3 regions of the Lysinibacillus sp. UBA5994 genome follow, and region 2 is predicted to be linked to each of the others. Evidence: predicted binding sites of a transcription regulator. Region 2 holds the regulator's gene; each other region holds the start of a gene.
The links. Region 2 encodes CtsR, which represses protease genes until heat stress. Its sites were predicted from a motif close to ATGGTCAATAAAGGTCAAACA; they were not measured.
Positions count from the first base shown of each region.

Region 1 (10,750 bases), on a different contig from region 2:
TTACGTGATGATTACGATATCCCACCGCCTGGCGATGTACGTAATGTGATTGCAGCATTATCAGATATTGAGCCCCTTGTAGAGCAAATGTTTCAATACCGTTTTTCGGCATCTGAAGACTTACGAGGTCACTCCTTAGGGAATTTAATGCTTACAGCCCTTACTGATATTACTGGTGATTTCAATCATGCTATCAGTGAGATGGGAAAGGTTTTAAAAGTTCATGGTCGAGTTATTCCAGCAGCTAATAAAAAAATCACCTTACATGCTGTGCTTGAGGACGGTTCAATTATCGAGGGAGAATCAAAAATCCCGACAGCGACGAAACGCATTAATCGCGTTTTTTTAGTACCTGAAAATGTGCAACCGTTGCCAGAAGCTATTCGTGCAATACTTCGTGCAGACTATATTTTAATAGGACCAGGAAGCTTATATACAAGTATTATTCCGAATTTGCTTGTTAAGGAAATAGGTGAAGCAGTTGTTAAGGCTAAAGGAAGAAAAATATATGTTTGTAATTTAATGACACAAAAGGGTGAAACCATTTCCTATACAGCAGGCGATCATGTAACAGCCATACATAAGCATGTTGGCCATGATTTTATCGATTCCATTTTAGTAAATGATGAAGAACTCCCTAACCCTGTAAAAGAACTGTATAAAGAAGAAAGAGCGGAACCAGTAACATTTGACGTAGCAAAGCTTGAAAGTATGGGTTTAGAAGTTATCAAACGAGACATTGCTACAATTCGACCAGATGGAACGGTTCGACATAATGCTACAAATGTTGCAGAATGGCTGGTAGATTATGCTGATATTTACCATCAAAAAGTAAGAGGACCAATAATAGAAACATAATGGCTTTATTGTATATGGTAAGATGAACATATACATAGAAATCATGATTGAAAGGGGGGCGTGATATGTCTTTTGCTTCTGAAACAAAAAAAGAATTGACACAAATAGAAGCGGACAATCATTGTATGAAAGCAGAAGTTTCTGCCCTAATTCGTATGAATGGTTCATTATCCTTTGCAAATAAACAACTAAGCTTAGACGTGCAAACCGAAAACGCTGCAATTGCCAGAAGACTATATACGATTATGAAAAAATTGTATCCGTACAATGTTGAATTACTTGTTCGTAAGAAAATGCGATTGAAAAAAAATAATGTGTATATATGCCGTGTAAGAGAAGGAGCGCGTGAGCTATTAATTGATTTAGAAATCATCTCAGACGACTTTCAATTTAACCATACTATCTCAAGAAAGCTCATTCAAAAGAGCGGCCAAAAAAGAGCTTATTTAAGAGGAGCCTTTTTAGCAGGAGGTTCCGTCAATAATCCAGAAACATCGGCTTATCATTTAGAGGTTTATTCTTTATATAAAGAACATGGTGAGGCATTAATGGATTTGATGAATGAATTTGAACTCAATGCCAAAACAATTGAACGTAAAAAAGGCTTTGTAACTTACTTAAAAGAAGCAGAAAAAATTTCAGATTTCCTTAATATTGTTGGAGCGCATCAGGCTATGATGAAATTTGAAGATGTTCGGATTTTGCGAGATATGCGTAATAGTGTCAACCGTATTGTGAACTGTGAAACTGCCAATTTAAATAAAACCATTGGAGCAGCATTACGGCAGGTTGAGAATATTCGATTTATTGAAAATTCAATTGGTCTTGATCAACTACCGGAGAAGCTTCGTGAAATAGCACGTCTCCGTGTTGAATACCAAGATGTGACATTAAAAGAGCTTGGTGAAATGGTATCTAGTGGAACGGTTAGTAAATCAGGTGTTAACCATCGATTGAGAAAAATTGATGAGATTGCGGATGCATTAAGGCGTGGTGAAAAAATAGGTGGTTAAGTTATCATACTTTTCAGGTATGAATGTCATGCGTAATCGCTTATTGTTCTTTTGCAGTAAGTAAGGTAAGATAAAACTAATAGATGAACGGTAGTGAAGGGGAGTTTTGAGAATGATTGAGAGAAGAGTCCAGGTTAAATTAAAATTAGGACTACAAGCTAGACAAGCAGCACTATTTGTGCAAGAAGCAAATCGTTTTAGTGCTGATATCTTTCTAGAAAAAGATGAGAAAAAAGTAAATGCCAAATCCATTATGGGTGTTATGAGCTTAGCAGTTGCTAAAGGTACCGAAGTGACTTTAAGCAGTGAAGGTAACGATGCTGAGCAAGCGGTTACAGCATTGGCAACAATTATTGAAAATGAAGATTAACATTCATTAAATACAAAAGGCATCACAGAGCAATTCTGTGATGCCTTCTATTTTTTATTTATTATCGCTACGGTGCATAATATGATCGATTAAACCGTATTCTTTTGCACGTTCAGCAGTCATGAAGTTATCACGATCTGTGTCTCTTGCAATGACTTCAAGTGGTTGACCAGTGCGTTCAGATAAAATGCCATTTAATTTCTCACGTAAGAATAGAATACGTTTAGCAGCAATTTCAATTTCTGTCGCTTGACCTTGTGCACCACCTAGTGGTTGGTGAATCATGACTTCAGCATTTGGTAAGGCAAAACGTTTACCGGGTTCTCCAGCTGCAAGTAGGAAAGCACCCATTGATGCAGCCATACCAATACAAATTGTTTGTACCTGTGGTTTAATGATTTGCATTGTGTCATAGATAGCCATACCAGCCGTAATGGATCCGCCAGGTGAGTTAATATAAAGAGAGATATCTTTATCTGGATCTTCTGCTTGTAGGAAAAGAAGCTGAGCGACAATGGAGTTAGCAACATTGTCATCAATAGCACTTCCTAAAAGGATAATACGGTCTTTAAGTAGACGTGAATAAATGTCATATGCACGCTCACCACGACTAGTTTGTTCAATAACTGTAGGAATTAAATTCATGTTAAATCCTCCTTAAAAAGCTAAATTCGAATACCTTTGCTGAAAATTTTCCTTTGTATTTCAGCTGTATCCTTATCATACACATTATAGTCAGGGAAGGTCAAATATTAACCCTGCTAAAGTGAAATTAAAAAAAATAAATTGTTTTTGCATTCTATGGTTGAATTATATAGGATAGGCTTGTATAATGATTAAGGTTATAAGGTTTAAAGTACAGGACACTATTTTGCAGGTATGCTTCAAAAATGAGGGTTATCTACATCATGCTTTTCGTAAGCCTAGAGTGAGTACTTTTTTTTTGTGTCTTTTGCCCTCGTGGTGTAATGGATAACACGTAAGATTCCGGTTCTTGCACTGGGGGTTCGATTCCCTCCGAGGGCGCCATTTTACTGATCAATTGATATACTGTTATAGCTCATCTCCTAATAAGTAGTTTAGCAGCCTGCTTACTGGAGATCGAGAGGAAGAATAAAGGGAATACTGTCCTAGTTGGCATTATTCCCCTATTTATTCCTTTCAAACCTTCAAAAAAGCAACAACTCCAAATTATTTTTTAGTGAACATACTGTACGTGAGACTAGTAATAGTCGAAAAAAAAGAATCCTATCTGAGGGGATTCTTTTTTTTTGCCTAAATTTATCGAAATTTGGCATGGTTCTTATTGTATATATATTAGTTTTAGGTTAATTTTCTTGTTATTTATACATGTTTTTTCAAATTATATGAATTTATTATAAATTTATATGAAAAAATATTTAATTTTATGCGAAAAGTTGTTGTCTAAATACTATAATGTTAATATAATTGACCTAATAGTCTAACATTTCCGAATTGCGAAAAATAATACGTAATTCGGAAAATTATCGAACTAGGGGGAAATACAATGAAAAAAACAGGTTGGATGTTACTGATGATTATTGCAGCTTTAACATTAGCACTTGCAGGTTGTGGTACAAAAGATGATGCATCTTCAGGTAGCTCATCTTCAGAAGATGGTGGAGATGGCAAAAAAGTTTACAAAGTAGGTACTGAGGCAACTTTTGCACCATTTGAATCTGTTGACGATTCAGGGAAAATTGTAGGGATTGATGTCGATATTCTACAAGCTATCGCAGATGAGATGGACTTTGAGGTTGAGTGGAATAATATTGGATGGGAGCCAGTGTTCCAAACAATTAAGAACGGTGAAACAGATATCGGTGCTTCTGGAATCACAATTACGGAAGAGCGTAAAGAATCATTTGATTTTACAGAACCGTATTATGAGTCTCAGTTATTAATTGTTGTGAAAGAAGATTCAAAGATTAAATCTCTTGATGAATTAAAAGATAAAAAAGTATCTGTACAAATCAATGCAACTGGTCATATGGCAGCGAAAAAGCTACAAGGGGAAGCAAGTACAAATATTATGGCTTTTGAAAGTCAGCCAATCGCTATCCAAGAGATGCTAAATGGTAATGTTGATGCAGCTATCGGAGATAATGCAGTAGTTTATGAATATATCAAAGCTCACCCAGATCAAAAACTAAAAGTAATTGAAGATGATGCATTCGAAAAAGAATACTATGGCTTCATGGTTCAAAAAGGGAATAAAGAATTGCTAGATAAATTAAACGAAGGTCTTAAAAAGATTAAAGAAAACGGTAAATTAAAAGAAATTACAGGCATTGATTTTCAATAAAAATGAATGAAATGATGCTACTAACATAGTAACTTTGCTAACAGCTCATTTATTAATTGTAATTTAAAGGGGAATGGGGTTTTCGGATGGACATCTTTGACTTACGCTGGGACATTGTCTGGAACTACCGAGATATGTTTATACGAGGTATTGGCGTAACACTTATTTTGACACTTAGTGGTTATTTTGGCGGTATTCTATTAGGACTATTTTTAGGCCTTGGAAAATTATCGAGTAAAAAATGGATTTATTGGCCATCTAAACTATATATCGATTTATTCCGTGGAACACCGATGCTTGTACAAATCTTGTTAATTCACTTAGCAGTTATTCCAACAATTTTTGGTCATTCTTTAGGTTATATGGTATCAGGGATTACAGCGCTTATTTTAAACTGTGCTGCTTATAATGCGGAAATTTTCCGTGCAGGGATTCAAAGTATTGCAAAAGGGCAAATGGAGGCTGCTCGCTCTCTTGGATTAACGCATAACCAAGCGATGCGTAAGGTCATTTTACCTCAAGCATTTAGACGTATGATTCCGCCATTGGGCAATGAATTTATTGCATTATTAAAAGATTCTTCACTCGTAACTGTAATTGCAGCACCAGATATTTTATACGCTAGTAAGGTCGTAGCTGGTGCAAGCTTCCGCTTCTGGGAACCGTATATCGTTGCAGCATTATTATATTTAGTGTTGACATATGGTGTAACGAAGATTGTAGCATTTATCGAGAAACGATTTAGCAATAGCTATGTCCCTCGTAAAGCTAAGGTAGAAGGGCGGGAAGCTAGATGATAAAAATTGAAAACCTACACAAATACTTTGGCAAGCTTGAAGTATTAAAAGGAATCGATTATGAAATTCAAGAAAAACAAGTTGTCTGTGTTATTGGGCCGTCTGGTTCAGGAAAAAGTACATTTCTCCGTTGCATCAATATGTTAGAAGAAGTAACGGATGGTGCTATTTATATTGAAAATGTAAAAATTAATGATCCTAAAACGAATATCAATGAAATTCGCGCTGAAGTGGGTATGGTGTTTCAACAATTTAACTTATTCCCGCATATGACGGTTATCGATAATGTCACGATGGCACCTATGCAAATTCGTAAAATGAATCGTACAGACGCAGAAGCTTTAGGACATGAGCTATTAAAAAAGGTCGGGCTCGACAGCAAGGCCTATAATTATCCTGAGCAGCTATCAGGTGGTCAGCAACAACGTGTGGCGATTGCTCGTGCCTTAGCAATGAAGCCAAAAGCTATTTTATTTGACGAGCCAACTTCAGCACTTGACCCTGAAATGGTAAAAGAGGTGCTAGATGTTATGAAAAATCTAGCAGCTGAAGGGATGACAATGGTAGTTGTGACACATGAAATGGGCTTTGCTCGTGAAGTAGGTGATCGAGTAGTCTTCATGGATGGGGGCTATATTGTAGAAGAAGGGTCTCCAGAGGAACTATTCGGCAATCCCCAAAGCGACCGTACGAAAGCGTTTTTAGGAAAAGTATTATAAAGCTGAAAAAGCGAACGACATGCTCGTTCGCTTTTTTGTGCTTTTCTTATTTAATGAAGGGGATTAGATGTTGTGTCGAATGCATTCAGCATCGTTTGCATATCCTGTTGGGAATACTGAGGCACCTGATAATAGCCGTGTTTATTTTGATAAATGGATAATTCGTATCCCATTTCAATACAGTTAGGAATACTATCCGCAACAACGCGACGAACTACAGGGTTTGTTGTCTCCAACGCAGCAGTTGTCATACATTTCGCTGCTCCTTTTTGAGCTCCAAGTAAAAATCCAGAAATAGCTTCATCATTAATTTCATTAGCGTTTTGCATCGGCTTTTTTGGTTGACCAGGATTTAGGCCATATTTGAAATCATTTCCTGTTTCCATTTGGTAGCGTCCTGTTGGAACAGATGGATCGTGTCCTGTTTTAAAGGACTCTACGATCGTATTGTACATACCAAGAGTGAAATTATATTGGCGATCCAAAATGTTGAGTAATTCAGGATCTTTTACATGGGGACGCAAAATAATCGCTTGGTTCATACCTGCAATAATTTCGCCAATTGTTTCATGCATGTCCATCATTTCATGTCCACCATGATTTAGGCTATGTTGTTGATTTAAATTTGTTTGGTTTGATGATTCATTGTAAAACGATTGTGACAAAAAAAACGCCTCCTCAATAATTTTTTGTTGCAGTATTTAGTATGTCGTGTCAATTCAATTTCATACGGTATAAATGTAAAGGTAAAAATGTAGACTAAAGATAGAAGGAAAAGCAAGTCAAGGAGGATTAAAATTGAAAAAGTTACTTGGACCAATTGGAATAATTGTCATCATTCTTGTTGTAATCGCCTTATTATTTATACCTAAATACAATAGTCTGGTGACAGCCGAGGAAAATGTTGATTCTAAATGGGCACAAGTTGAAAATCAGCTCCAACGTCGCTATGATTTGATTCCCAATCTAGTGGAATCTGTGAAAGGCTATGCGAATCATGAGCAAGAGGTGATAGCGAATATTACGGAGGCACGTGCACAAATGGGAAGTGCAAGCTCACCAGAGGAGCAAGCTGTTGCCAATGATGCTTTAACTGGCGCTCTTAGTCGTTTACTAGTAGTTGTAGAAAATTACCCAAACTTAAAGGCAGATGCAAACTTCCGCCAGTTAATGGATGAGCTAGCAGGTACGGAAAATCGTCTGGCAGTAGCACGTGAGGATTACAATAATGAGGTGCAGCAATTCAATAAACATGTTAAACGTTTCCCGGGGAATTTGATGGCAGGGATGTTTGGCTTTGAACAAAAAGAATACTTTAAAGCCACAGCAGGAGCGGACAAAGCACCATCTATCGATTTTAGTCAATCGGGTACACAATAATGAAACGTTGCATTGTACAGATGATCATCGTTTGTTCGTTGCTTCTTTTTTTCTCGAATCTAGCAGAAGCAACGATGCCATCACCGATGAAAAATACGTATATACATGACTTTGCCAATGTAATTTCTGCGAATGTCAAAGAAGAGATAAATCAATATTCTGAGCAGTTGGATCAAGGCACGGGTGCTGAAATCATGGTAGTCACAGTTGATAGTCTTCATGGACAAGAGCCGAAAATGTATGCGACAAAATTGATTCGGTCATGGGGCATTGGTGACAAGGATAAAAATAACGGTGTCCTAATTTTAGCTACCTTAGGTCAAGGGGAAGGAAATAACGACGTTGTAATTGCCGTGGGTCAGGGACTAGAAGGAGCATTACCAGATGGTAAATTAGGACGCATTTTAGATAATGCATTTTATCCCTCAGCAAGTGCTGGTAATCTAGACCAAGCTTTTCAAGCAACCTATTCTGAAGTTTTCCGCGCTGTTGCCCAAGAGTATAATTGGAACGGTGATTTGCCAGAGCAAACAAAAGAAGAGGATGACATACCCACTTGGTTAATTATCCTAATCATTATCGTTGTTATTATTATCTATTCATTCTTTTCGAAAGGCGGCGGAGGTCCTCGCTCTGGAGGCTATGGCGGTTATCCAGGAAGTTTTTGTGGAGGACATTCGAGTAGAGGGGGCTTTGGCGGATTTGGTGGCGGATCTTCTGCTGGTGGGGGAGCAAGCAGGAAATTTTAATAGAGGTATGGCGAACTATTCTATATAGTTCGCTTTCATTTTGGCTTAATTAAAAACCTCTCAATTATTGACAATAATGCTAGAATTGTTATAATTTAAATATATCGACAAACGATATAGCGTAAACTGATATAGGGAGGAATCATTTTGAAAAAAAGATTTTTATCTGCATCGTTAGCAATTATTTTAACAACCTCTGTAGTTATTCCTGCAACAATGCAAGAAGTCCGTGCTGCAAATGAAACTAATAGCACAGTAACAGCACAAGAAGAACATGTGTCAGCGCAGGAATTTTTGAATTTAGCTGTAACAACTTTAACATTCCAGCACGGTTCAGATTCAATGCGTCAACAAATTATTGATAAATGGGTCAAGGCTGGAGAATTCACAGATTTAAGTTTGACAATTAAACGTGATGAAGCGGCTCGTATTTTAGTTAGAGCGTTAAATAAAGAAGAAAAAGAAGCTTCACTTGCTGACTATTTAGAGAAGGCCAATAAGATTGGTTTATTTAATGGCTTATCATTAAATACAGAAGCAATTTCAAAACAAGATGCAGTAAAAATATTAAACAATGCAAAACAAATAAAAAATGGTTCCAATCATGAAGGTGTAAAGGAAATTTCAGTTGAAGACTTTATGAAAAATCCTGGTAATTTTGGTTATGAACTTTCGCCAGATGGCAATTACATTACTTTTTCCTCTGCTTGGGAGAACAGAGCGAATGTTTTCGTGAAAAAGATGAATGATGATAGTGAGCCTGTTCGTGTTTCCAATTCAAAAGATCGAGACGTTGCAGGATTTTACTGGAAGGATAATAATTTACTCTACGTAAAGGATAAAGGTGGAGATGAAAACTTCCATATTTATTCTACAACATTTAATGGCTCTGAGGAAAAAGATCTAACGCCATATCCAAATGTCACAGTTGGGATATTAAGTGGCCTACAGGGTGTTAAAGATGAAATTCTTATCATGATGAATAAGGAAGATGCAACAGTTTTTGATGTCTACAAGTTGAATGTAAAGACTGGGGAAACAACTCACGTTGCAAAAAATCCGGGTAATATTACGAGCTGGCTAGCCGATCGCAATGGAAATGTGCGAATTGCCGTAGCCTCAGATGGTGTGGAAGGAACGATCCTTTATCGAGATTCTGAAAAGGATGAATTCAAGCCATTTATTGAAATGGAAGCTGGAGATGAAGTAATGCCACTAGCTTTCTCAAAAGACAATCAATACATTTACGCTACATCTAACAAAGGTAGAGACAAAGTAGAAGTTGTGAAATACGACTTAAAAGGTAATGAAGAAGTAATTATGTCTAATGATCAAGTAGATGTTTCTGGTGTCTTATATAGTGCCGAACACGATAAATTGCTATATGGTGCGTATATAACAGATAAACCACATTACCAATTCTTTGACGAGAACTTTGAAAAGCTTTTCCGTAAAATCCAAAGCAAGCTGAATGTGCATGAAAGTGAGCTTGGTATCAATGATTACAATAAAGAAATGACCAAATTTATTGTGAGTGTTTCAAGTGATACTGTCTATGGAAAATATTATTATTACGATTCTACGACAGATGAATTAACCGAGTTGGCCACTTTAAGCCCTTGGTTAAATCCGAATGAACTGGCAGAAATGCATCCAATTTCATATAAGAGCCGAGATGGCTTAACGATTAATGGCTATTTAACTTTACCGAAAAATAAAGAAGCAAAAGATCTCCCTCTTATTGTCAATCCTCATGGTGGGCCTTGGGCACGTGATATGTGGGGCTTCAACCCAGAAGTACAATTATTAGCTAATCGTGGCTATGCAGTGCTACAGGTGAATTTCCGTTCATCAACTGGATATGGTAAAGAATTCCTTCAGGCTGGTAATAAGCAATGGGGTCTGAAGATTCAAGATGACATCACTGATGGTGTCCAATGGGCAATTGACCAAGGCATTGCAGACCCTGATCGCATCGGTATTTATGGGGCATCATTTGGTGGTTATGCAACATTAGCGGGTATTACGTATACACCTGATTTATATGCTGCTGCAGTTGATTATGTAGGGGTATCTAACATATTTACATTATTAAATACCATCCCTCCTTACTGGGAAACTATGCGTAACATGTTTTATGAGCGCGTAGGTCATCCAGAGAAAGACAAAGAATTGTTAACTGCTGTTTCACCAGTTTTCCATGCAGATAAAATCAAAACACCATTATTTGTCGCACAAGGAGCAAATGACCCACGTGTAAACAAAGCAGAATCCGATCAAATTGTGGAAGCCTTACGCGCTAGAGGTGTGGATGTAGAGTACATGCTAAAAGATAATGAAGGACATGGCTTTGCAAATGAAGAAAATAGAATTGAATTCTATAATGCCATGGTAAAATTCTTCGATAGTCATTTAAAATAATTTAAAACGAAAGGCATTGATGTGTAGCTTGCTCACAATCAATGCCTTTTTTTATTACAATAGGTGAATGGGATTTGGATAGCGCATTTTACGTTCAAATGATGAAATGCACAGTGC
Region 1 is NZ_DJAU01000002.1:182,019-192,768, reverse strand. It holds gene B3D98_RS01230 (gluconeogenesis factor YvcK family protein) at 1-858, shown strand, start outside; gene whiA (DNA-binding protein WhiA) at 924-1,871, shown strand; gene B3D98_RS01220 (HPr family phosphocarrier protein) at 1,984-2,241, shown strand; gene clpP (ATP-dependent Clp endopeptidase proteolytic subunit ClpP) at 2,296-2,886, opposite strand; tRNA gene B3D98_RS01210 (tRNA-Arg) at 3,196-3,270, shown strand; gene B3D98_RS01205 (basic amino acid ABC transporter substrate-binding protein) at 3,770-4,567, shown strand; gene B3D98_RS01200 (amino acid ABC transporter permease) at 4,654-5,364, shown strand; gene B3D98_RS01195 (amino acid ABC transporter ATP-binding protein) at 5,361-6,083, shown strand; gene B3D98_RS01190 (spore coat protein) at 6,134-6,748, opposite strand; gene B3D98_RS01185 (LemA family protein) at 6,882-7,463, shown strand; gene B3D98_RS01180 (TPM domain-containing protein) at 7,463-8,212, shown strand; gene B3D98_RS01175 (S9 family peptidase) at 8,360-10,633, shown strand; gene B3D98_RS01170 (PLP-dependent aminotransferase family protein) at 10,688-10,750, opposite strand, start outside.
Region 1: clpP (ATP-dependent Clp endopeptidase proteolytic subunit ClpP) is a predicted target of CtsR. The motif match lies at 2,973-2,993, and genes of this name have one in related genera.

Region 2 (10,750 bases):
AAATATTAACCTCCTCCGCAGCTAACGTCTCTTCGTTTACCCGATGAATGACAAAGAAATGAAAATCATCATAAAAATCGAGCTTAGGACGCTGCAACCTCATTAAGCAATCTTCAATAGCGAGAGGGTGAAAGTGGAAAAATGTATCCAACAATGATTCCTCCTCGGCTGTAGGACAATTAAAATCAACCCAATACCATTCAAATTCTTGCTGATGTATCTCTTCTAATGGAAAATCCTTTAACAATTGTTGTTGCTTTGTAATGCCAATGGTGCTTATCACGGTTTTCACCTCAAATTATTTACTACAAAATAGTTAGCGCTCCTCTTTAAAGCATACCCAACCACCGAACAAAGTAGTGGCAAAAAATCTAGAAGGTTTAGTAAAACCCGCACTTTGTAAAAGTATTAAAATTTCTTCTTCACTCATAAAAGAAAGGGAACGAATGGATTTTTCCATCTCTACTACATCGGATAAAGAAAGTCTAGTATGCTGTAGCCAATAAGAACGCCATAAATCAAATTGTAGTTCTGTTTCTAAAGAGCCTAGCTGACCATATTTTGAAACAAGGACAAATGGTGCTCCAGGTTTCAAATGTCTTGCTATTTCTGTTATTGTTTCGAGCTTTTCTTTATAATCATGAATAAAATGCAAGACAAGAACACAACTTGCCGCATCATACTGAGTAGAGGGCAGCGAAGCATCAAGTATTGTAGCCTGATGGAATGACATATCATTAGGAAGAGTGAGTAAACGCTCTTTAGCTATAGTAAGCATGGATTCTGATGGATCAATGCCAGTGAATGACCAGTGAGGTCTTCCTTCTGCAAGCTGTATAATTTCATTGCCACTTCCTGCTCCCACGACTAGCATGTTAGCATTTTCTGATAGCCTAGAATGATAAAAAGTTTGTATTAAACGTAGCATGGCATCATAACTAGGCAATGTACGGCGAATACCCTTTTCATATTCATTTGCTAATGTGTTGTTAAATTCCAACGCTCCTCACAGCCTTTCAAAAAAATTTTAAAAAATCTTTCTTAATGTGAAACTATTACGGGTATAGTTCCGTAAATAGTAGTACATAAAACATAGAATAAAGTTCAAAGAAAGGGTTGATATATATGGAGACTAAATGGTCTAAAGTAATCATACACGCAAGTGCATTTTTTGCGCCATGGTTAGTGCCCATTATTTTCTTTTTAATTAGTTCGGATGAGGAAGTAAAGGCAATTTCTATTCAAGCACTGCTATTCCAAATTGTCATGGGTGTTTTAATTGCTATCTCTGTTGGTTTAAGCTTTGTCCTTATTGGCTTACCATTTTTAATCATTTTCGGCATTATGGTATTTGTGGTACCGATCATCGGTATCGTAAAAGCATTGTCTGATGAACCTTGGCGTTATCCAATTGTTGGTCGCTGGGTATAATTTTCATAGACGCAAGTATATGCTAGTTGCATATGCTTGCGTTTTTTCTATGACGAATAAGGGTACATTAGGTGTATAAGGAAATTATTAAACCGTAAACAAATGATCGAAAAAGGGCTCTTTTCGGCTCTTAAAAAGCCTTTTTCTAGACTTTCCACTTTTCTATGGGCGAAATCATTGCAATTTTTTTCAAGCGTTTTGTATAATATACTCAAAGAAAGTCAAAGATAGTCAAAGTCAGTGAAGCAAGCGAGGTGTATTCCTAAAATGCGTAATATATCAGACATCATAGAGGGTTACTTAAAGCAAGTGCTTGAATTAGGTGGGGAAGGGCATATTGAAATTAAACGTAGTGAAATCGCTGATAAATTTCAATGTGTACCATCACAAATAAATTATGTTATTAATACAAGATTTACTGCCGAGCGGGGTTACCTTGTTGAGAGCAAACGTGGTGGTGGTGGATACATTCGAATTTTACGTGTCCGCGCGAATTCACAGATTGATCTAATCGACGATGTTCTCAGGCAAATTGAAGGTGGGGCATCACAAACAATGGCAGAAGATTTGGTTTATCGACTCATTGATGAGCAGGTAATTTCCAAGCGAGAAGCGAAATTAACGTTAGCAGCAATTGATCGCTCCACGATCGACTTGCATCTCCCATTAAGAGATGTCATTCGATCAAAAATATTGCGAGCAATGCTGACAACAATAAAATATGAACAACAAAAATAGTGAGGTGATGGAAATGATATGCGAACATTGTAAACAACGTAATGCGACAGTTACAGTAACACAAGTTCAAAGTGGGCAAAAAGTAGAGCATCATTATTGTGACGTCTGCGCCTCACAATTCCATCCATTTCATGCAGAGTTTAAACAAGAGCCAGTATCTATTCAACAGTTATTGTCTAACTGGTTTGGCTCTCCTACATGGCAAAAGGTGGGGGAAAAACAACAGGTACAACCACAACAGCAAACATGCCCACAATGTGGATTTTCGTATAAGCAATTTTTAAAAGAAGGAAAATTCGGGTGCCCAAGCTGTTATGACACATTTGGAGATCATTTGCCAAAGCTTTTTAATCGTATTCAGGCAGGTCCACAACACATTGGAAAAATGCCTGGTGCTCGCAGTAATGTGTATGTTATTAAAAAGCAAATAGAAGATATCCGCAAGCGTATGAAATCCGCCGTAGATGAAGAACAGTTTGAAGAAGCGGCGAAGCTACGTGATGAAGTTAAAGAGCTAGAGAAGCATCTACAATTTGAAGGTGGTGATGTGACATGATGATTGAATCATTTTTAGAGCGTGCGACACCAACTTGGATGCATATCAAAGATGATTACTCAGATATCGTCATTAGTACACGGATCCGCCTTGCACGAAATTTAGATGGCTATCGTTTTCCATTAGCGTTTTCAGAAAATGAGGCACTGCAAGTGGAACAGGCCGTTACACATGCTGTCAGCGATAGCCCAACTCTTCAAAATGATTATGCTTATTTTGCTATAAAGGATTTAACCCCTTTACAGCGTCAAATTCTTGTAGAAAAGCATTTGATTAGCCCGCAACTGGCTAAAAAAGAGCAAGTGGGCTCTATACTACTCTCTGAAGACGAATCCGTTAGCATTATGGTGAATGAAGAGGATCATTTACGCATTCAATGTATGACAGCAAGTTTTCAACTTCAAAGTGCTTATGAACAAGCAAATAAGATTGATCGTATCCTAGAGAAAGTATTACCGTATGCTTTTCGAGATACTTTTGGTTATTTAACAAGCTGTCCAACGAATATTGGTACGGGTCTACGAGCATCCGTCATGATGCATTTACCCGCTCTTACATTAACTGGGCAAATGAATCAAATTATAAATGCCATGACACGCTTAGGAATGACTGTAAGAGGTATATATGGTGAAGGAAGCGAAAATTTAGGGAATGTTTATCAAGTGTCTAACCAAATTACACTCGGGAAGACAGAGGAAGATATTTTAGCAGATATACAAAGTGTCGCTGAAAAGATTATTCAAAAAGAGCGGCATGCAAGAGGTAAATTAATGGAAAAGGCAGAGCTTGCGCTAGAAGATCGCGTATATCGAGCTTTAGGTACCCTTACACATGCAAGAATTTTAACAAGTGAGGAAGCTGCTACTTGCCTATCTAATGTTCGTTTAGGAGTAGATTTACAATTGATTGATGGTATACAAACAACGACCTTAAATGAATGTGTTGTTAGTATGCAACCAGGTTTTTTACAGCACTATGCAGGTGAGGCATTACCACCTGCTGAGCGGGATCGTGTACGAGCGGAGATGCTTCGTGAGACATTATCTCAAGAACATGCGAATAAGCCTATAAATGGGGAAAAAGGAGAGGATTTATATGATGTTTAATCGTTTTACACAACGCGCGCAAAAAGTATTACAGCTTGCTCAGGAAGAGGCTATTCGTTGGAAGCACGAATCTATCGGTACAGAGCATATTCTATTAGGGCTTATACGTGAAGGCGGCGGTATTGCTGCGAAAGCGTTAGAAGCCATTGATATTAGTCCTCAAATGATTGAAGCTGGCATTGAAGAATTAGTTGGTAAGGGCAAAGAAGATGTCGGTCCAATCGTTCATTATACACCAAGAGCTAAAAAAGTAATTGAATTATCTGTTGATGAGTCACGTAAACTAGGTCACTCCTATATCGGTACAGAGCATTTATTATTGGCGCTTATACGTGAGGGTGAGGGCGTGGCAGCTCGCGTTTTAAACAATGCGGGAGTCGGTTTAAATAAAGCTCGCCAGCAAGTATTATTGCTATTAGGTAATAATGATAATGCACAATCTGGTCAACAAGCAGCTCAAGCTGCCAATACACCAACATTAGATAGTCTAGCACGTGATTTAACACAAATTGCACGTGAAGGTACTTTAGACCCTGTTATTGGCCGAAGCAAGGAAATTACACGAGTTATTGAAGTTTTATCGCGTCGTACGAAAAATAACCCTGTATTGATTGGTGAGCCAGGTGTTGGTAAAACAGCGATTGCTGAAGGATTGGCACAGCAAATTATTAATAACGAAGTGCCAGAAATCCTTCGTGACAAACGTGTAATGACACTAGATATGGGGACAGTTGTTGCAGGTACAAAATATCGTGGAGAATTTGAAGATCGTTTGAAAAAAGTGATGGATGAAATTCGCCAAGCAGGCAACATCATTTTATTTATTGACGAATTGCATACATTAATTGGTGCGGGTGGTGCTGAAGGTGCGATTGATGCATCAAATATCTTAAAACCATCTTTAGCACGTGGGGAGCTTCAATGTATTGGTGCCACAACACTTGATGAGTACCGCAAGTACATTGAAAAGGATGCGGCCTTAGAGCGTCGTTTCCAACCAATCCAAGTGGATGAGCCGACAGTGGAAGAGGCTATTCTAATTATTCAAGGCTTACGCGATCGTTATGAAGCGCATCACCGTGTGAAAATTACAGATGAAGCCATTGAAGCAGCGGCAAAAATGAGTGATAGATATATTTCTGATCGATTCTTACCAGATAAAGCGATTGACTTAATCGATGAAGCAGGTTCTAAAGTACGCTTACGCTCATTCGCAGTACCACCAAACTTAAAGGCGCTTGAGGATAAGCTTGAAAATGTTCGTTCTGAAAAAAATGCAGCCGTATCAGGTCAAGAATTTGAAAAGGCAGCAGCGCTAAGAGATACAGAGCAAAAGCTGAAGGATGAAATTGAAGCTACTCGAAAAAATTGGAAAGAAGAGCAAGGTAAAGCCGAATCTAAAGTGACTGTGGATGATGTAGCAGCAGTTGTATCAATGTGGACAGGAATCCCAGTAGCTAAAATTGCTTCTGAAGAATCTTCGAAGTTATTACAGCTTGAAGAAGAGTTACACAAACGTGTAGTAGGGCAAGGAGAAGCAGTAGAAGCGATTTCTCGTGCAATACGTCGTGCAAGAGCAGGCTTAAAAGATCCAAAACGACCAATTGGCTCATTTATCTTCTTAGGACCTACAGGCGTTGGTAAAACAGAGCTTGCAAGAGCACTTGCTGAGGTAATGTTTGGCGATGAGGATGCGATGATTCGTGTTGACATGTCCGAGTACATGGAGAAACATTCGACTTCTCGTTTAGTAGGTTCACCTCCGGGCTATGTAGGCTTCGATGATGGTGGCCAACTGACAGAGAAAGTTCGCCGTAAGCCATATTCAGTCGTTTTATTAGATGAAATTGAAAAGGCACACCCTGATGTATTCAATATTCTATTGCAAGTGCTTGAAGATGGTCGTTTAACAGACTCTAAGGGACGTGTAGTAGACTTCCGCAATACAGTGGTCATTATGACTTCAAACGTTGGTGCGGATGCATTAAAATACCAAAAGAACCTTGGTTTCAATGTAGGTGGTGCAGAGTCTAAGCATAAAGACATGAAAGGTACGATGTTAGAAGAATTGAAAAAAGCATTCCGTCCAGAATTCTTAAACCGTATCGATGAAATGATTGTCTTCCACGCATTAGAAAAAGAGCACTTAAAAGAAATCATTGCGATGATGGGCAATGCTTTAACAAAACGCTTGCAAGAGCAAGACATTTCGTTAGAGCTGACTGATGCAGCACTTGAAAAAATTGCTGAAGAAGGCTATGACCCTCAATATGGTGCTCGTCCTTTACGTCGTGCATTACAAAAACAAGTAGAGGATCGATTATCAGAAGAATTACTAAAGGGTAATGTAGAAAAGGGTAATCAGGTTGTCATTGATTACGTAAACGATGAGTTTGTTGTAAAGAAAAAAGAGGGAGTTTCCATCTCTAAATAATTTCAAGGAAAGACAGTAAGGCTTTAAGTGCCAAGCTGTCTTTTTTTCTGTACAATTAAGGATAAGAACAAATATTCGAGGTGAAAGCAATTTGGCAAAGAAAAAAACGAAATTTGTATGTTCAGGCTGTGGCTATGAATCTGCTAAATGGATGGGAAGATGCCCTGGGTGTGGTGAATGGAATAAAATGGTAGAAGAAGTAGAAATGGTTGCAAAAGGCCCACGTGGAGCATTTCAACATTCTGCTACAGTTACTCAAAAGGCAATCCCGATTATCCAAGTGGAAGCTACTGAAGAATCGCGCGTAGCAACAGAAATGGGCGAACTCAATCGTGTATTAGGCGGTGGCATTGTACCTGGTTCTCTAGTATTAATTGGGGGTGATCCTGGAATAGGGAAATCAACATTACTATTACAGGTTTCCGCATTACTCTCGAATAAAGGGCATCGCGTACTTTATATTTCTGGAGAGGAATCTATTCGTCAAACGAAATTACGAGCAGAGCGTTTAGGAGTGATTTCTCAAGAGCTCTACATATACTCCGAAACAAACCTAGAGTTTTTAAACCAAACCATTGATGAAGTACAACCTAAATTTGTCATTGTGGATTCCATACAAACGGTCTTTCATCCAGAAGTAACAAGCGCCCCAGGTAGTGTCTCACAGGTTCGTGAATGTACAGCCGAGCTGATGCGAATCGCTAAAACAAAAGGTATTGCTATTTTTCTAGTAGGGCATGTCACAAAAGAGGGACAAATTGCAGGGCCACGTATTTTAGAGCATATGGTGGATACTGTACTGTACTTTGAAGGGGAGAGACATCATAATCATCGTATTTTACGAAGCCAAAAAAACCGCTTCGGATCTACAAATGAAATTGCTATATTTGAAATGCTTCAAGGTGGGTTAAAGGAAGTTCTAAACCCTTCTGAGTTATTTTTACAGGAGCGTTCACAAGGTGCGGCAGGGTCAACTATTGTAGCCTCAATGGAGGGGACAAGGCCAATTCTTGTTGAAATTCAATCCTTAGTTACGCCTACAAGCTTTAACTATCCTAAACGTATGGCCACAGGTGTCGATCAAAATCGAGTACAATTGCTAATGGCTGTACTAGAAAAGCGTATGGGTCTCATGCTACAAGCTCAGGATGCATATATTAAAGTTGCTGGTGGTGTCAAGCTGGATGAGCCAGCAATAGATTTAGCGGTGTTGACAAGCATTGTATCTAGTTTTAAGGATCAGGCAGTGCGTGCAACGGATTGCTTTATTGGTGAGGTCGGACTGACAGGTGAGGTCCGTCGGGTATCACGTATAGAACAGCGAGTCATTGAAGCGGCGAAGCTTGGATTTAAAAGAGCTTTCATTCCTTCTTCAAATATTGGTGGTTGGGAATTTCCGCAGGGAATTGAAATTGTTGGTGTAGAAACGATAAAAGATGCACTAAATGCATGCTTTAGAGAGTTATAAAGGAGGTTGTGCATGTTGGATATTATTCTGACATGCATTTTCCTTCATTTTTAATGCTAATATCGGAAACTCATATAAAAGAATAAACGTCCTAAATAATAGCTGATGAATGAATAAAGGATTTCATCTAGTACGAACAAAATAGAAGTTTGTAAAATTTTGTCTAACTATCTTATCCTTGTTTCACAACATCAAAAATAATGAGATTTTGCCTGAGCTCATGAAAGATTTTCTACCGTAAACTATGTATAATCTTAACTAACAATTAGGAGGTGACAGCTTGTGAAAAAATTTGTTCAAATTGCGTTTTTACTGATTGGAGGAGCATTGGGCCTTGTTTTCTTACCGCCATTATACGAATTGCTTCATTTATCATCTAATCCTTGGCTAGATAATCCTTATGTATCAGTAGCTCTAGGCGCACTTTTACTGTTTACACTATCTTTTGCATTTTCCGATTACTTTGTAAGGCTCATTAGCTGGATGGAAGAAGTTCTGTTTAAGGTTCCTATCGGAGATTTATTATTTGGTACGTTTGGTTTAATAATTGGGTTGATTGTCGCTTACTTTTTAGGCTTTGCCATTGATAGTGTACCATTCCCTATTATTTCGGAAGTATTTCCAATTATCCTGTCATTTGTATTAGGGTATTTAGGGTTCCGTCTAGGTTTTAGAAAAAGAGATGAGCTCATACAGCTTTTTACATTACGTAGTACCAATACGAAGAAAAAAGCTGCTGAAGGTGCTGAAGCTCAAGAGGTTCGTGGAAGCTACAAACTGCTAGATACAAGTGTAATTATTGATGGTCGTATTGCTGATATTTCTGAAACAGGCTTCATTGAGGGTATATTAGTTGTACCTCAATTTGTGCTCACAGAGCTTCAGCATATAGCTGATTCATCTGATACCTTAAAGCGCACAAGAGGTCGGCGTGGTTTAGATATTTTAAAAAAATTACAAGATGAGCGTAAGACAAAAGTTGAAATTACGGACGAGGATTTTGAAGATGTACAAGAGGTAGATTTAAAGCTTGTCCGTCTTGCAAAAAAAATGGGCAATGATACATGCATCGTTACCAATGATTTTAACCTGAATAAAGTCTGTGAGCTCCATCATGTAAAAGTGTTAAATATCAATGATTTAGCGAATGCAGTGAAACCTGTAGTTATACCAGGTGAAGATATGCAGGTTGTGGTTATAAAGGATGGCAAAGAGCATAACCAAGGAGTTGCCTATTTAGATGATGGTACGATGATTGTGGTTGAAGGTGGTCGTAGTTATATCGGACAGGCAATTACAGTTACAGTTACTAGTGTGCTGCAAACATCGGCAGGTCGTATGATATTTGCTAAGCCGAAGGACGATTAGGATGTGGAGAAATGCAATATGAAGTGGTTCTACCTGCTGCCGGAAGTGGAAAGCGTATGGGTGCAGGGCAAAATAAATTATTTTTAAAGCTTTTAGAGAAACCTATTCTGGTACACACGCTAGAAGTGTTTCAACAAGATCCCGCTTGCACAGGTATTTGGCTCGCTGTAAAACCAGAAGAGCGTGGATTTATTCAAAAAATGCTAGAGGACTATAGGATTACTAAAGTGAAGGGTTTACCTGATGGGGGTGCTGAGCGACAGCATTCGGTTCATTCTTGCATGAAAGAGATGCAACAGGTAGATATTGTGCTTGTCCATGACGCAGCACGCCCGTTTATTACGCATGATATCATTGCAAAGCTTGTACAGAACGCGCATCATCATGGTGCAGCAATTGCAGGGGTTCGTGCGAAAGATACGATGAAAAAAGTATCAATGAATGGCATTATAGAGGAAACGGTTGATCGAGAAAGCCTTTGGATGGTGCAAACTCCACAAGCATTCCGTTTTGAATTAATTATGGAAGCGGAGGACGTAGCTGAAAAAGTAGGTTTTCTTGGGACAGATGAGGCAATGCTAATGGAGCGTCTCGGACATCAGGTACACATCGTAGAAAGTAGTTATGAAAATGTAAAAATGACAACACAAGAAGACTTAGTATTTGGTGAGGCAATTTTGCGTAAGCGTGGATCATTCAATCATTAAGAAATATTATTTATAGAGGCTATTCATTCGTAGTTTGTTAAGGATGGATAGTCTTTTTTATTTGTTTTGTTTGGGAAAAATTATATGGTCAGAATGCCTTATTGCTTCGTAATCTGTTCATCCATATATGTATGATAATAATGACATAACTGCTAGTCGAATTAGAAACGAAGGCGTAGAAGAGAATAAAAAGTTGGAATGCTCCAATAAAGTGGATTTTATCCATGTGTGATTGTTTTATATGTAAAATGAAATAGTGGATATATGATTAATAAGGTAATAGAATAGATGAAAAGATGTGAGGGGTGTTTATTGTGTCATTAAATGATTGGTTGAATCAAAAGGTTCCAGAAATTACAGGTTCATTAACTAGTATAAATAAACAGTACATCGACGTTGACAACTCAATAGGCTTTGATGGACGAGATCGGGTTATAAAAATAATAGATAATTTCCATGAGGTGCTGTTTCCTGGCATTTATATGACAAGACCTATTGATGAAACAAGGGTGAACGTAGTTTGCAGTAATAAGCTTCGTGAAACAGCATTAGATTTGCGGGATATTATCGAAAAAGTATTATTTTATAATATGGAGGATAGTGATCCTGCCAATTGCGAGAAGTATTGCCGTGAACAAGCAGACAAAATTGTTATGAATTTGATTAATCGATTTCCTGCCATTCGCCAAGTGCTACAAACAGATATTCAAGCGGCATATAATGGTGACCCAGCAGCTCTTTCCACAGAGGAAATTTTGCTAAGCTATCCATCTATTGTGGCTGTTTATATTCACCGCATCGCACATGAGTTATACGAAATGGGTGTACAAATTGTGCCTCGAATTATGTCAGAATATGCGCACCGATTAACGGGTATCGATATTCATCCAGGGGCTACAATAGGAGAATCATTCTTTATTGACCATGGAACAGGTGTAGTTA
Region 2 is NZ_DJAU01000038.1:144,979-155,728, forward strand. It holds gene corA (magnesium/cobalt transporter CorA) at 1-283, opposite strand, end outside; gene B3D98_RS13210 (class I SAM-dependent methyltransferase) at 317-1,000, opposite strand; gene B3D98_RS13215 (DUF4870 domain-containing protein) at 1,126-1,431, shown strand; gene B3D98_RS13220 (CtsR family transcriptional regulator) at 1,699-2,169, shown strand; gene B3D98_RS13225 (UvrB/UvrC motif-containing protein) at 2,183-2,725, shown strand; gene B3D98_RS13230 (protein arginine kinase) at 2,722-3,831, shown strand; gene B3D98_RS13235 (ATP-dependent Clp protease ATP-binding subunit) at 3,821-6,265, shown strand; gene radA (DNA repair protein RadA) at 6,357-7,733, shown strand; gene B3D98_RS13245 (PIN/TRAM domain-containing protein) at 8,016-9,101, shown strand; gene ispD (2-C-methyl-D-erythritol 4-phosphate cytidylyltransferase) at 9,113-9,808, shown strand; gene epsC (serine O-acetyltransferase EpsC) at 10,123-10,750, shown strand, end outside.

Region 3 (10,750 bases), on a different contig from region 2:
TACACGCATAAAGAACTTGTTACGGGCAAAGTGGGGCAAAGTTTTTTCTTGCCCTGCTTTCACCATAGCTGCTAGTCAAGAGGAGGCTATTTTGTGGAGTTAAAACCAACAATGTTGCAGGAACGAATAGCAACATTAGATATTTTACGAGGTATTAGTTTAGTAGGTATCTTACTTGTAAATATGTATACCTTTTATTTGCCAATGCCGCATATTGATTTGGCATCATGGTTTACAACCCCATCAGATATTGTTTGGCAGAAAAATATAGATATTTATGTGCAAGGCAGCTTTTACCCGCTTTTTGCCATGCTATTTGGTTATGGGCTAGCCATGCAGTGGCAAAAGGCTCAAAGTCGTCAACAAAACTTTTATACCCTGGGGCTTCGTAGACTGTCCATCCTGTTTGCTTTTGGTTTTATCCATGCTGTGCTAATTTGGTGGGGCGACATATTAATGATGTATGCATTTTGTGGCGTTTTCTTAGTGCTTTTACTACGATTGAGTCCCATCTGGCTATTAGCGAGTGCTTTGATTATTAATGGCTTGATGCAAGCTTTTATGCTCTTTGTAGTAGGGATTGTAAATTTTAATACAAAAGTAGATGATTACTTAGATATCGTTTCAGTAGAGAAGGCCATCACGGCTTATGGGACAGGAAACTGGGTAGATGCCTTTTTGCAACGCTTAACAGATTTATCGACGCAGGCAGGCATCGAGATGTGGTTTGTCGCACTGTTCACGATTTTACCGTATATGTTAATAGGTGCCGCTGCCTCTAAATGGCGTTTAGTAGAACGGGCTAAAGAATTGAAGTGGCTCTGGCTGACGTTTGCAATTGCTGGATTGGTCATCGGTATTGGTATAAAAAGCTTATCTATTATGTTTACAAGAACATATTTACTAGATTATTTAAAGGTATACATAGGGGGCCCAGTTCTATCGGTGGGCTATATTGGGGTCATTGTGTTACTTTGCTTAGTGCCAATAATGCTAAAACTACTTAGTCCTTTTGCTAAAATCGGACGCATGTCATTAACGATGTATATTCTTCAATCTATTATAGGTACTTGTTTATTCTACCAATTTGGCTTTGGCTGGTATGGTAAAGTAAGTGTAGAAACAGGGGTATTAATTGCTGTCGGCATTATTGTTGTGCAAATGATCATAGCAGAAATCTGGTTATCTAAGTGGAAACAAGGACCGTTAGAAACAATATGGCGTAAATTAACATATAAGCAAAAAGTAGAAGTGCGTTAATATATTCCTCTTCACATGCATATTTTATGAAGATATAACAACTTATAAAAATGTTGTCGCAAAAATGAGGTAATTTCTATCATATTGTTGTATTATGTAGAAAAAAGAAGGAGCTCTTTCAATCATGAAAATTTTATCATTCAAATTAGGTGGGCATGTAAGCTTTGGACCAAAAGTAAAAAAAGAAGAAGCGGTATGGGATGTACTCGCTATTCAAAGTGAACTTCAAGTTCTCCCTTCTTTTTCAAGTTCAATCGTGGATGGCATTGCTTTAGGCTTTGATTTTGTGGAACAGATTCGTAAATTAGTAGAAGCAGCGGAAAAATCAGATAATGCTAATAGTTTTAAACGTGAATTTACAGAGATCGAATGGCTTTCACCAATTCCACGTACACCTAAAAATATTATGTGTATTGGTAAAAACTATGATGAACATGCAAAGGAAATGGGTGCAGAGGCAGCACCAACGGATTTAATGGTATTCACAAAATCACCAACTGCAATTGCTGCAGATGGACAAACAATTTCCATTCATGCAGATCTTTCTTCAAAAATGGATTATGAAGGTGAGCTAGCTATCGTTATTGGTAAACGTGGCAAAAACATTCCTAAAAACTTAGCGTTTGATTATGTATTTGGTTATACAATTGCCAATGATGTAACAGCTCGTGATTTACAAGAGAAACATAAACAATTCTTCTTGGGTAAAAGCTTGGATGGTACTTGCCCTCTTGGACCATACCTTGTGACAAAGGATGAGATCCCAAATCCACAAGACTTAACAGTAGTGACAAAGGTCAATGATGAAGTACGTCAAAATGGCTCTACGAAAGATATGATGTTCTCTGTTGAAACGTTAGTATCCATCCTATCTCAGCATGTAACATTAGAGCCAGGAGATGTGATTTTAACAGGTACGCCAGCTGGTGTTGGCAAAGGGATGAACCCGCCGCAATTCTTAAAAGCTGGAGATACAGTAAAAGTATCTATTCAAGGAATTGGTACTTTAGTCAACCATTTTGAATAATGATGATATCAATCCGCGTGAGTCTATACTCCGCGGATTTTTTACTGCTTTAAGGCATAGTAACAGAAGTAAAAACTATGAGATGCAAGGATTCCAAGTTTTAAATGATGTAAATTGTGTGAACACTATTGTAATATTTGAAACCCTTTCCATCGCATGGTAGGATAGAGTTTGATAGAAAAAGAATGAGGGGGACAATCATGAGTTTTTTAACTAGCCAAACGCATTTGCATATTACTACGTGGGTAGTAGGTATTGTCATCTTTTTAATTGCGGCACTAATGGGCAAGCAATCAAAAGGCTTACATATGACATTACGTCTGTTTTATGTACTAATAATCATCACAGGTGGGGCATTATTTATCGAGGCAATGGACTATGGTAAAGGTATGCTTTACGGATTTAAGTTCTTAGGTGGCATACTTGTAATTGGCATGATGGAAATGGTCTTAGTGCGTCAAAAGAAAAATAAACCAACAGCTATGTTTTGGATTTTATTTGCAGTATTCCTATTAATCACTTTGTTCCTAGGATTTAAACTGCCAATGGGTCAAGATTTCTTAGCATAATGATTTAAAAGTCGTGAAGTAGTTGCTTCACGGCTTTTATTTTGTAAACGAAAACGGAAGACGGAATTGACACCTTTTTGTCGTAATTCATTTCGCTTTTACGCAAAATCTTTGGAAAAGATAGCGACGTGACAGAGTTATTTGGTAAAATGACGTTGATTGGTTTGAAAGAGAGGGAATAACAGTGAAATTTAAGAAGTGGATAAGTGCGACGGCTGCATCACTTTTATTAGCAACTTCATTAGTAAGTACTATACCAGTAGCACATGCGGATGAATCAGCGACTAGAACAATAGCAGAAGAAAGCATCTATGATTTACTCGTTGACCGTTTCTTTAATGGCTCGGGCACAAACGATTTTGATACAAATACGCAGGACCCTTCGAAATTTGCGGGGGGCGATTTTACAGGTTTACAGGATAAACTGAAATTTATCGGTGAGATGGGCTATACAATTGTTTCCATTGGGCCTATTTTTTCTACAGAGAAGTATGATGGATCAATGCCCACAAGCTATACTACAATAGAACGTCATTTTGGAACAACGGAAGAATTCCAAAGTACTGTAGAGGCCTACAAAGCTAAAAATATGTCCATTATGGTGGATTTTCCACTTACAAATGTGAGTCCAAATCATGAGTGGGCAAAGGATGCATCGAAAGCGGATTGGATTGCATCTACCAATAATGGACAAGTACAGTGGGATTTATCGAATAAGGATGTGCAAGAAGCACTTATTCAAGCAGTAACTGAATTTGTTTCTACATATGACATCGGTGGTATTCGTTTAACAAATATCGCAGGGGCTGATACAGCGTTTATCAATGCAGTAATAGCTGCATTAAAAGAGACAAAAACATCACTTTATGTGATAGCAAATGAAGAAAGCGATGCTGACTTTGATGCAACTTTCTCACCTGTAACGGCAGATATCTATCGTAATATATTTAAAAACGTGGATATGGATTCTTCTAAATTAATGGAACCCTTCACAGGAGAAAAACCGACACAAATTATGGTGGATTCACTTGAAACTCATCGTTTTACATTTGACTCTGCTAATGAAAATATGTTCCCACCTACCCGCTTAAAAATGGCGATGGGTGCTTTATTTATGCTACCAGGAATTCCTGTCGTACAATACGGGACAGAAATTGCTATGAATGGGGAAGCAAAACCAGATACACACCAGCTTTATAACTTTAAAACAGACGAGGAACTGATAGATTATATTAAAAATGTTCAATCTTTACGTAATCAATCAGCTACTTTACGTAATGGTGATTTTGAAGTCATTACAAATGAAAATGGCCTTCTTGTCTTTACACGTTCTTCTGACGAAGAAAAGTGGGTAATCATGGTTAATAATACTGGTAAAACACAACGCGTCGACTTAACACCTGAACAACTTGGTGAAGGGAAAATGCTGAACGGTATTTTACATGAGGAAAAAGTTCGCTTAAATGAAAAAGAAGTCTATCCTGTTATTTTAGACAGAGAAATGGTTGAAATTTATCAAGTTCGCAATGATGAAGGCTTAAACACTCCTTATATGGTGGCTCTTGGCTTAGTATGGGTGATCTTTATTGGCTTTGTTGTCATCATCATTAAACGAGGGAAAGTTCGTCGTCAGGAGCAAGACGTCCAATAATAATAACACGACAAAAAAGCATGCCAGGAACCATCCTAGCATGCTTTTTATTAGCCTTCAAAGCTTTTATTTGTGAAGAAAATTGCAATAGTCCCAGGTCCGACATGTGAGCCGATCGCGGAACCTATCATGGTAATTTGCACAGCTTGAGGTGAAAAACGCTCCTGAATAGAGGCTTTTGCTTCATTCGCAAAGGCAGCGTCGTCACTATGGCTAATACCTACGATTTTATTTGTAAAGCTGCCACCACGCTCCTGCATTAAATCTAACATACGATTAAGTGCTTTTTTTCGACCGCGTGACTTTTCAATCGGTACAAGTTTGCCATCTTCTACATTTAAAATAGGCTTAATACTAAGAAGGCCACCTAAAAATGCACTAGCTTTTGATACACGACCACCTTTTGCAAGGTAATCTAAGTCTTCTACTGTAAATAAATGCTCGACCTGAGGTGCAAGGGTATTTATTTTAGAGGCCATGTCTTCTAAGGATACTCCTATATTTCGCAGTCGTACAGCTTCTTCCACGACAAGGCCATGTCCTAGTGATGCGCATTTAGAGTCGATAATGACTAGTTTTAAGGAAGGATACTGCTCAAGTACCTGATTGCGAATCATTTGAGCGGTACTATATGTGCCTGATAATTCTGATGAAAAAGCGATATAAATACCTTCTTCATCATTTTTGGCTAGCTCCTCAAAATGCTTCAAAAAGAGCTCAGGTGACACTTGTGATGTTTTTGGCTGAGCACCTTGGCGTATTGCATCATAGATCTCTTTGGAATCAATTGAAATCACATCTTCATATTCTTTGTTGTTCAATTGCACTCGTAAAGGGAGTAGCACGACATCTTTTTCTTCATAGTAAGATTTTGGTAGATCACATCCACTATCCGTAAAAATCTTCATTCTCTTGTCCCCCTAATTTCAACTTACTTTTAAAGCTTTTTAACTTTATTCAGTAGATACTCACTTTAGATAAATGGAAGGGGTACCACTGAATAAAGTTAAACTGGTAAAAATGGAATGTTAACTTGAACTTACTACTTAACTATGATAATTTCAAGCGTTCAATGAGTATTTTTGCAATTCCATCATCATTATTCGTTGTCGTAATTTCATTGGCAATGTTTTTAAGACTTGAAATACCGTTCCCCATCGCTACACCAAGTCCAGCATATTCGATCATTTCTAAATCATTGTCTTCATCACCAAATGCGATGATGCGCTCACGAGGAATACCTAAATCTTTTGCGACATGTGCAATACCCACAGCTTTATTTAAGCCGCGACGCACAATTTCAATAATATGAAGTGGCGCGCCCCAGCGACGATGCTCGATGACTTCAGCATGCACTGCCTGTAAATGATCACGTATAATAACCGAATTGGCTTCATTTGCCTGAATCAGCAAACTTGTAGGATTTTCTAAGAGGTGTGTGTATAAATCGCCAAGTGTAATTTTTGGGTTACCCATATTAAAGATATTTAAGATACGATCGTCCTCTGTGTGAACATAAACTTCATCTTTTACCTCAGCGATAATATTTTCGTATTCATAACTGTTAATAGAATCAACGACATCATGTACGACACTTAAATCAATTGGTGTGTGCATATGTTGCCAAGAGACATTTTTAGGATGATGCACATATGCGCCATTAAAATTAACAATGGGTGTAGTGAGCCCAAGTTCTTGATAATAAATAGTACTTGCTCGGTAAGGACGTCCTGTCGCAATCATCACTTGATGCCCTTGTTCCTTAGCCTGCAATAATGTTTTTTTCGTTTTTGCAGAAATTTGCTGTTGATCTGTTAATAAAGTTCCATCTAAGTCTAATACGATTAAATGCGGTTTCATAGCTCGTTGCCCCTTTCCTATAGTTTGAATAGTATCTCTTTGTCTTACATTCGTCAAAATTTTGTCACAGTGAAAAAAGTTTGCTAACATAAAGATGAGAGAATAGTTGGGAGTGACAATAATGTTTGTAGAAAAAGAAGTGTGGGGAAATATTCCTTTATTACATATACATACAGACAATATGAATGAAGAAACCCCGGTAGTCATTTTTTTGCATGGCTTTATGAGTGCAAAAGAACATAACTTACACTATGCATACCAATTGGTGCATAAAGGGGTGCGTGTCCTATTGCCAGATGCAAAATTTCATGGTGAGCGTAGCGAAGGCCTAACAGAAATGCAAATGAATTTAAATTTTTGGGACATTGTTTTAAATTCTATTCATGAAGTACAACAATTATATGATGTATTAAAGAATAAAAATTTATTAGCTAGTCATAAAATTGGCATAGGAGGCACTTCAATGGGTGGCATCGTGACATCAGGCTGTCTGAAACTTTATGATTGGATACAAACAGCTGCAATATGCATGGGTGCACCTGGTTTTATAAAATTGGGTGAATACCAATTGCAACAATTTGCTAAAAGCGGAGTTAACTGGCCGATGTCAGAGGAAGACGTAGAAAAAATTAATGAAGCCCTTGCTAAATATGATGTCAGTTTAACACCAGAAAAATTCGCGGGTCGCCCTGTATTCTTTTGGCATGGAGAATTAGATAAAACAGTTCCTTTTCACGAAACGTATAAATTTTATGAAACATTACGGGAATACTATGAAGCAAACCCTGAATATTTAAAGTTCATGGTTAACAAAAGGGCTGGACATGCTGTACCACGTGACGGTATGCTAGCAGCTACAGCATGGCTTGCACAGCATTTGGCATAACAGGGTGCATCTGCTATGATAAGGTTAACACTATGATGGAAGGAGAAATACGAATGGATCAGGATATGAAAGATAGCATGTTAGGTGCTTTAGAAAACGTAATTGATCCTGAGCTTGGCATTGATATTGTCAACTTAGGTTTAGTATATGATGTGGAATTAGATGATGAAGGTGTTGCAACTGTTACGATGACACTAACATCTATGGGCTGCCCACTTGGTCCAGTCATTGTGGATCAAGTGAATACGGCGTTAGGTGAACTTCCAGAAGTGAAAAGTACAAATGTTAATATTGTATGGAATCCACCTTGGTCGAAAGATAAAATGTCACGCTATGCCAAAATGGCATTGGGCGTACGTTAAAATGGATTATTTAAAACCCTGCTTATTTTTCAATAAGCAGGGTTTTTGCTTGTAACGAAACTAATCGATACGGCATATTTGTAATGGACAATTTTCACAGGCAATTTCATTTTTTAAAAATTGTAAATCATGAATGGTAATAAATCCTTTATCAAAAGTGATAATCTCATGTTTTTTTAAATCATTCAGCATACGATTAATCATTTCCCGACTTGTCGCACACAGATTTGCAATTTCTGTATTTGTTAGCTGAAAATCAATAAAAATCGAGTCATTTTCTACAGGTTTACCATACGTATTGGACAGCCGAATGAGCGTTGAAAATAGAGCACCTTTTTTACCGTTTAACACTAAATCGCGCAAACGACTCTGATGCTTTAAGTTTTCTGTTTGTAGCCACTTCATGTATTCCACCATAACTGTCGGCTGCTCTTCTAGTAAATGCTCCAAAGATTTACGACTCAAAACATACAACGTAGAGGGTTCTAAAACTTTGGCAGTCATTGAATTATAGACGAGATTACAAAATAACGAACCTTCTCCTATTATGCTGTCAGGGCCACAAATACGAATGGTTAATTCCTTACCCGTCTCGGATTCTTGGCTAATCGAAATAACACCTGATTGGATGTAATAAATTTCTTTTGCCCGTTCACCCTCTAGAAAAATTTTATTTCCTTTATTCACTTTGATAAAAACACCGTGGTTTTGAAAAAGTTCTTTAATTTTTTCAAACATATTATCCATTAAAACCATATCTCCAACACATCGCTTTCTTTTTGTAATAAATGGCGATTATTACAAAAGGATAGTGGATTTCGATACTAAAACATAGAAACATACCATTATTATAACGTAAACTTCCATAATAAGTGAAAAAATTTTAGGACGATTTCTTTGCTAAGCATTGTCGAGTGATGTAAAATAAAGTTAGTCAAAAAAGGTCAAACTTTTTTAATGAATAAGAATGGGTATATAAATAATGAGAAATATGAAAAAAAGGAGTGCTAGCTATGCAATTTCAACAAACAGACAATAAAAAACCATTAGAACAATTTGGGCGCAATTTAATTGAAGAAGTAAAAAACGGCAAGATGGATCCTGTTATCGGGCGTGATGAAGAAATTCGAAATGTAATTCGTATTCTAACACGTAAAACGAAAAATAATCCTGTATTAATCGGTGAACCAGGAGTTGGTAAAACGGCAATTGTGGAAGGTTTAGCACAGCGTATTGTTAAAGGTGATGTACCAGAAGGCTTGAAAGAATGTGTGCTATATGAACTGGATATGAGTGCGTTAATCGCTGGTGCAAGTTATCGTGGACAATTTGAAGAACGCTTAAAAGGTGTGCTAAAAGAAGTAAAAGAATCAGAAGGACAAATCATTCTATTTATTGATGAAATTCATACGATCGTAGGTGCAGGAAAAACAGATGGCGCTATGGATGCAGGAAATATGCTAAAACCTATGCTAGCACGTGGTGAATTACACTGTATTGGTGCTACTACCTTAGACGAATATCGTATGTACATTGAAAAGGATCCTGCCTTAGAACGTCGATTCCAGCAAGTACTAGTGCGTGAGCCATCTATAGAGGATACGGTATCCATTTTACGTGGTTTAAAGGAACGCTTTGAATTACATCACGCAGTACGTATTCATGACAGAGCAATTGTTGCGGCAGCAGAACTATCCAATCGCTATATTACAGAACGATTTTTACCTGATAAGGCCATTGATTTAATTGATGAGGCTTGTGCAATGATTCGTACAGAAATTGATTCAATGCCACAGGAATTAGACGCAGTCACACGTCGTATTATGCAGCTTGAAATTGAGGAACAGGCATTGCGTAAGGAAAAGGACGAGGCAAGTAAAAAACGTCTGGAGCAATTACGCGAAGAATTAACAAAGTTAAAAGAGTCATCTAAGGGCATGCGACAACAATGGGAAGCAGAAAAAGAAAAACTACACGATATTCAGAAAAAACGTGAAACATTGGATAAATATCGTCGTGATCTAGATGAGGCAGAAAGTAAATATGATTTAAATAAAGCTGCTGAATTACGTCATGGTAAAATTCCGACACTTGAAAAAGACATTCAGGTACTTGAAAAGGAATTAGAGAACGGTGCAGAATCTCGTATTTTACGTGAAGAGGTAACAGCAGATGAAATCGCAGCAATTGTTTCACGTTGGACAGGAATCCCTGTAACAAAATTAGTAGAGGGTGAGCGTGAAAAATTATTACGTTTAAAGGATACATTACATGAACGTGTGGTTGGACAAGATACAGCAGTTCAATTAGTGACAGAAGCGGTATGGCGTGCACGTGCAGGTATCAAAGATCCACACCGACCTATTGGTAGCTTTTTATTTTTAGGTCCAACTGGTGTAGGTAAAACAGAACTTGCCAAGGCACTTGCTGCACAGTTATTTGATTCAGAAGATCACTTTATTCGGATTGATATGAGTGAATACATGGAGAAACATAGTGTGTCTCGACTTGTTGGGGCTCCTCCAGGCTATGTGGGCTATGAGGAAGGTGGACAACTAACGGAAGCAGTTCGCCGAAATCCTTATTCTGTGGTGCTACTAGACGAGATTGAAAAAGCTCATCCTGATGTGGCGAACATTTTATTGCAAATTTTAGATGATGGGCGCATTACAGATAGTCAGGGACGAATGGTGAATTTTACAAATACAGTAGTCATTTTAACTTCGAATATCGGATCAAGTTATTTAATGGAGGCAAAGGAAAATGATGCGGCTGTGGAGGACTTAGTCATGTCAGCCCTACGACAACATTTTAAACCTGAGCTATTAAACAGAATGGATGATATCATCTTCTTCCATGCATTATCTACTAAACATTTTACTGCGATTGCCTGGAAGTATGTGGAGCAATTGATTAAACGTGTCGCAGAGCAAGAAATTACTTTATCTGTGGAGCAAGAAGTCATTGATTGGGTAGTAGAGCAAGGTGCAGATGCCCAATTTGGAGCAAGACCACTAAAACGCTTTGTACAGCGACATATCGAAACAGCCGTTGCTAAAGAACTATTACGCGGAGAAGTTTTACCGGGGGAGACGTTGCATGTGAAAATGCATGAGGGTCAATGTGTTGTGGAAA
Region 3 is NZ_DJAU01000022.1:7,595-18,344, forward strand. It holds gene addA (helicase-exonuclease AddAB subunit AddA) at 1-11, shown strand, start outside; gene B3D98_RS05875 (DUF418 domain-containing protein) at 94-1,260, shown strand; gene B3D98_RS05880 (fumarylacetoacetate hydrolase family protein) at 1,385-2,287, shown strand; gene B3D98_RS05885 (YisL family protein) at 2,488-2,856, shown strand; gene B3D98_RS05890 (alpha-amylase family glycosyl hydrolase) at 3,041-4,507, shown strand; gene B3D98_RS05895 (DegV family protein) at 4,558-5,415, opposite strand; gene B3D98_RS05900 (Cof-type HAD-IIB family hydrolase) at 5,558-6,367, opposite strand; gene B3D98_RS05905 (prolyl oligopeptidase family serine peptidase) at 6,489-7,253, shown strand; gene B3D98_RS05910 (metal-sulfur cluster assembly factor) at 7,307-7,615, shown strand; gene B3D98_RS05915 (Crp/Fnr family transcriptional regulator) at 7,676-8,362, opposite strand; gene B3D98_RS05920 (ATP-dependent Clp protease ATP-binding subunit) at 8,629-10,750, shown strand, end outside.
Region 3: B3D98_RS05920 (ATP-dependent Clp protease ATP-binding subunit) is a predicted target of CtsR. The motif match lies at 8,546-8,566, and genes of this name have one in related genera.